Regions from separate parts of the Enterobacter asburiae genome, predicted to be linked through region 1. Evidence: predicted binding sites of a transcription regulator. Region 1 holds the regulator's gene; the other holds the start of a gene.
What was found. The regulator PurR, encoded in region 1, represses purine synthesis genes. The targets are predictions, from matches to a motif close to CANGCAAACGTTTGCNTG.
Positions count from the first base shown of each region.

Region 1 (3,116 bases):
TAGAGGGTAAACATCGCCCCTGCCCCCAGCACGGTGGTGAGCAGCGCGGAGAGCACCTGCGGGCGCATTAGCACCGACAGTTCTCTGCGCACGTCAGGACGTTCCCCCGCGCTGCCTTTCGGCAAGGAGAAGAACAGCGCCACCATTGCAACCACGCCAAGCCCGGCAGTCGCCAGGAAGGACATACGCCAGCCGATCGCTTCCCCCAGCCAGGTTGCCGCAGGCACCCCGCCGATATTGGCAATTGTTAGCCCCATGAACATGGTTGCCACGGCGCTCGCCTGCTTGTGTTTTGGCACCACGCTGGCAGCAACGACCGACCCCAGCCCAAAGAACGCGCCGTGGTTAAGGCTGGTCAGAATGCGTGACAGCATCAATGTGGTGTAGTCCGGCGCAATGGCCGAAAGCACGTTGCCCAGGGTGAAAATCGCCATCAGGAATATCAGCGCATTGCGGCGCGCGCGATGAGAAAGCAAAAGCGTCATCAACGGCGCCCCGACCATCACGCCGATAGCGTAGGCGCTGATTAACATCCCTGCCGCAGGGATAGAGACATCTACGCCCCGGGCAATAACAGGCAGTAACCCCATCGGGGAGAATTCAGTGGTGCCAATCCCAAAAGCGCCAATCGCCAGGGCCAGCAGGGGAAAATTGATTTTCATGCGTCAACTCCGGATGCCGTGTCATGTGGTGACACAGAACAAAGAAGCGGAAAGCATGACATCAATCACAAAAAATGAGAAGTTAACAAAATGGCAAAAGATTTTTGCCAGAGAAGTAACAATCCGGGGAGTCGGGAGGGAGAAGGCTCTCCCTCCGCGTAAATCAGTGCAGCGCAGCCGTCAGACCGGCCGCAACAATCAGAGCCAGCACAACAACGGTGGTGAACAGCGAAAACTTAAGATCGGAACTCATCAATTTTTCTCCTTTTAATCCCCACACGAAAAGTGAGCTTGCTCATTTTTGCACAGATTACGTCAAAAATCTTCCTGGATTTATACTGATAACCACTTTACCTCTTCCCCTTTTCATCAAGATAGGACAAAATTCCACGCTAAATTTATTAGCGTACCGGCCATTGACCCCCTCCTGACGTCCCGTGTCGTTTTCCCGGCGTGCCGCAATTCAACATTGCGAGATAAGGGTGAGAGAAGGCAAACGTTTACCTTCAGGTTTTTCAGGAGCTTAGGATATGGTCTGGAGTGACATTTAATGGCAACAATTAAAGACGTAGCAAAACGCGCAAACGTTTCCACTACAACCGTATCACATGTAATTAACAAAACCCGCTTTGTGGCGGAAGAGACGCGCAACGCCGTCTGGGCAGCGATCAAAGAGCTGCACTATTCGCCAAGTGCGGTTGCGCGTAGCCTCAAGGTTAATCACACCAAGTCCATTGGATTGCTGGCGACCAGCAGTGAAGCGGCCTATTTTGCCGAGATCATTGAAGCGGTTGAAAAGAACTGCTTCCAGAAAGGCTATACCCTGATTTTGGGCAACGCGTGGAACAGCATTGAAAAACAGCGTGCCTACCTGTCGATGATGGCGCAAAAGCGCGTTGATGGCCTGCTGGTGATGTGTTCCGAGTATCCGGAGTCCGTGCTGTCGATGCTGGAAGAGTATCGCCATATTCCGATGGTGGTGATGGACTGGGGCGAAGCGCGCGCGGATTTCACCGATTCCGTTATCGATAACGCCTTTGAAGGCGGCTATATGGCCGGTCGCTATCTGATCGAACGCGGTCACCGCGAGATTGGCGTGATCCCCGGTCCGCTGGAGCGCAACACCGGCGCGGGCCGTCTGGCCGGTTTTATGAAAGCGATGGAAGAAGCGCTGATCAACGTGCCGGAAAACTGGATTGTGCAGGGCGACTTTGAGCCGGAATCGGGCTACCGCGCGATGCAGCAGATCGTCTCCCAGCCGCACCGTCCGACCGCCGTGTTCTGCGGGGGCGACATCATGGCCATGGGCGCGCTCTGCGCTGCCGACGAGCTGGGCCTGCGCGTACCGCAGGATATTTCCGTGATCGGGTATGACAACGTGCGTAACGCGCGCTTCTTTACCCCGGCGTTGACCACCATTCACCAGCCAAAAGACTCGCTGGGCGAAACGGCTTTCAACATGCTGATGGACAGAATCGTCAACAAGCGTGAAGAGTCGCAGTCCATTGAAGTTCACCCGCGTCTTATCGAACGCCGTTCCGTAGCGGATGGTCCGTTCCGCGACTACCGTCGTTAATCGCTTTACGGGGCCAGCTATGCTGGCTCCCGTAACCATTCCCGGTTCAGCGTTTCGCTGTCTCCCAGATAATCCAGCAGCCATGCCATCGCAGGCGAGACGTCATTTTGCTGCCAGGTGAGGCAGCAGGCCGCATCCGGGAACGGATTCTCCAGCGTCAGCTCAACCCACTCTCCGGTATCGATGCGCGGACGCGCAAAATGAACGGGCACCATCGCGACGCACAGCCCGGCGCTGAGGCACGTCGCCGACGATTCCCAGTCAGGGGCTACCACCCGCCGCTGGTTGTCCAGAAGCCAGGTGATACGCTTGGGCAACGAACGGGACGTATCCTCCAGCACCAGCGACGGCCAGTTGCGCAGCGTGTCATCGCTGAGCGGCCCTTCCATCGACGCCAGCGGATGATCGCTTGCCACCACGCATTTCCAGCTCAGCATCCCCATATCGCGAAAGGCGTAACGTCCCCCAACCGGGATCGCCTGCGTGGCCCCAATCGCCATCTCTGCCCTGCCGTCCGCCAGCGCATCCCAGACGCCGTTGAACACCTCCTGCGAGACCCGCAGCTCGACGTCAGAAAAATGACGATAGAAATCGACGATCATCTGCCGGGTGCGTTCCGGCTTAACGATATTATCCACGGCGATGGAAAGATGTCCCCGCCAGCCGTTAGCGATCTGCTGACACTGTTCGCGGGTGATCTGCATTTTTTTGATAACAGAACGCCCTTCCTTCAAAAACCACGCGCCTGCGGGCGTTAATTCCACATCACGATGCCGCCGTTCAAACAGCGGAACCGCTAGCCACTCCTCCAGCTGACGCACCGTGTAGCTGATTGCCGAAGGAACGCGGTGCAGCTCCAGTGCCGCACCGCTAAAGCT
Region 1 is NZ_CP011863.1:1,023,804-1,026,919, reverse strand. It holds gene ACJ69_RS05075 (MFS transporter) at 1-662, opposite strand, end outside; gene cydH (cytochrome bd-I oxidase subunit CydH) at 826-915, opposite strand; gene purR (HTH-type transcriptional repressor PurR) at 1,213-2,238, shown strand; gene punR (DNA-binding transcriptional activator PunR) at 2,256-3,116, opposite strand, start outside.

Region 2 (3,116 bases), 2.3 Mb from region 1:
AGCTACCTACTTCTTTTGCAACCCACTCCCATGGTGTGACGGGCGGTGTGTACAAGGCCCGGGAACGTATTCACCGTAGCATTCTGATCTACGATTACTAGCGATTCCGACTTCATGGAGTCGAGTTGCAGACTCCAATCCGGACTACGACGCACTTTATGAGGTCCGCTTGCTCTCGCGAGGTCGCTTCTCTTTGTATGCGCCATTGTAGCACGTGTGTAGCCCTACTCGTAAGGGCCATGATGACTTGACGTCATCCCCACCTTCCTCCAGTTTATCACTGGCAGTCTCTTTTGAGTTCCCGGCCGGACCGCTGGCAACAAAGGATAAGGGTTGCGCTCGTTGCGGGACTTAACCCAACATTTCACAACACGAGCTGACGACAGCCATGCAGCACCTGTCTCAGAGTTCCCGAAGGCACCAATCCATCTCTGGAAAGTTCTCTGGATGTCAAGAGTAGGTAAGGTTCTTCGCGTTGCATCGAATTAAACCACATGCTCCACCGCTTGTGCGGGCCCCCGTCAATTCATTTGAGTTTTAACCTTGCGGCCGTACTCCCCAGGCGGTCGACTTAACGCGTTAGCTCCGGAAGCCACGCCTCAAGGGCACAACCTCCAAGTCGACATCGTTTACGGCGTGGACTACCAGGGTATCTAATCCTGTTTGCTCCCCACGCTTTCGCACCTGAGCGTCAGTCTTTGTCCAGGGAGCCGCCTTCGCCACCGGTATTCCTCCAGATCTCTACGCATTTCACCGCTACACCTGGAATTCTACCCCCCTCTACAAGACTCTAGCCTGCCAGTTTCGAATGCAGTTCCCAGGTTGAGCCCGGGGATTTCACATCCGACTTGACAGACCGCCTGCGTGCGCTTTACGCCCAGTAATTCCGATTAACGCTTGCACCCTCCGTATTACCGCGGCTGCTGGCACGGAGTTAGCCGGTGCTTCTTCTGCGGGTAACGTCAATCGACAAGGTTATTAACCTTATCGCCTTCCTCCCCGCTGAAAGTACTTTACAACCCGAAGGCCTTCTTCATACACGCGGCATGGCTGCATCAGGCTTGCGCCCATTGTGCAATATTCCCCACTGCTGCCTCCCGTAGGAGTCTGGACCGTGTCTCAGTTCCAGTGTGGCTGGTCATCCTCTCAGACCAGCTAGGGATCGTCGCCTAGGTGAGCCGTTACCCCACCTACTAGCTAATCCCATCTGGGCACATCTGATGGCAAGAGGCCCGAAGGTCCCCCTCTTTGGTCTTGCGACGTTATGCGGTATTAGCTACCGTTTCCAGTAGTTATCCCCCTCCATCAGGCAGTTTCCCAGACATTACTCACCCGTCCGCCGCTCGTCACCCAGGAGCAAGCTCCCTGTGCTACCGCTCGACTTGCATGTGTTAGGCCTGCCGCCAGCGTTCAATCTGAGCCATGATCAAACTCTTCAATTTAAGTTTGATGCTCGTGAATTAAACTTCGTAATGAATTACGTATGTTCACTCAGAGACTTGGTATTCATTTTTCGTCTTGCGACGTTAAGAATCCATGTCACTTTGAGTGCCCACACAGATTGTCTGATAAATTGTTAAAGAGCAGTGCAACGCGGCTTTCTCTCACCGTTGCGAGGTGGCGTATATTACGCTTTCCTCTTTCAGAGTCAACCCGTTATTTCAGGATTTTTTCTCTTCAACCGAACCGCTTGTTGTGTGAAGTGATTCACATCCGCCGTGTCGATGGAGGCGCATTATAGGGAGTTATCAGCTGGCCGCAACCGCTAAATGACAGAAAAATGACTGACTGCTGCATTCCACAGCAAAACCCCGCCTTATACCTTTTTACACACAGACTTATCCACAATGATACGAAAAAGTGAAAATGTGCGAGCGTTGCGCAAACGTTTTCGTTAAAATGCTCGCGCTTAATAAGGATGCCCCGTCAGGTGTGTTAGATGAGTTTTTCGCAGGAAAATTCATCTAACGCTCTCTGTAATCGTGAAATCCAGGGGATTTACCATGCAACAACGTCGTCCAGTCCGCCGCGCTCTGCTCAGTGTTTCTGATAAAGCCGGTATCGTCGAATTCGCTCAGGCACTTTCCGCACGCGGTGTGGAGCTGCTTTCTACAGGCGGTACCGCTCGCCTGTTAGCAGATAAAGGTCTGCCGGTAACCGAAGTGTCCGATTACACCGGTTTCCCGGAAATGATGGATGGACGCGTCAAAACTCTGCACCCGAAAGTGCACGGCGGTATTCTTGGCCGTCGCGGTCAGGACGACGCCATTATGGAACAGCATGACATCGCCCCAATCGACATGGTTGTCGTTAACCTCTACCCGTTTGCCCAGACCGTAGCCCGCGAAGGCTGTTCTCTGGAAGATGCCGTAGAGAATATTGATATCGGCGGCCCAACCATGGTGCGCTCCGCGGCCAAGAACCATAAAGATGTGGCCATCGTCGTAAAGAGCAGCGATTACGAAACCATTATTAATGAGATGGATGCCAACGAAGGGTCACTGACTCTGGAAACGCGTTTCGACCTCGCCATCAAAGCCTTCGAGCACACCGCGGCGTACGACAGCATGATCGCCAACTACTTCGGTAGCCTGGTGCCTGCCTACCACGGTGAAAGCAAAGATCCTTCTGGCCGCTTCCCGCGCACCCTGAACCTGAACTTCATTAAGAAGCAGGATATGCGTTACGGCGAGAACAGCCACCAGCAGGCAGCCTTCTATATAGAAGAAGAAGTAAAAGAAGCCTCTGTTGCGACAGCCCAGCAGGTTCAGGGCAAAGCGCTCTCCTATAACAACATTGCTGACACCGACGCCGCGCTGGAATGCGTGAAAGAGTTCAGCGAGCCGGCCTGCGTTATCGTTAAGCACGCGAACCCATGCGGCGTTGCCGTGAGCACCTCTATTCTGGACGCCTACGATCGCGCCTACAAAACCGACCCGACCTCCGCGTTTGGCGGCATTATCGCCTTCAACCGCGAGCTGGATGCTGAAACCGCACAGGCCATCATCTCCCGCCAGTTCGTTGAAGTGATCATCGCGCCATCCGCATCCGAAGAAGCGCTGAAAATCACCGCGGCAAAACAGAACGTACGCGTGCTGGTTTGCGGCCAGTGGGCA
Region 2 is NZ_CP011863.1:3,313,578-3,316,693, forward strand. It holds rRNA gene ACJ69_RS16020 (16S ribosomal RNA) at 1-1,442, opposite strand, end outside; gene purH (bifunctional phosphoribosylaminoimidazolecarboxamide formyltransferase/IMP cyclohydrolase) at 2,004-3,116, shown strand, end outside.
Region 2: a site for PurR is predicted at 1,879-1,896, ahead of purH (bifunctional phosphoribosylaminoimidazolecarboxamide formyltransferase/IMP cyclohydrolase). Genes of this name have one in related genera too.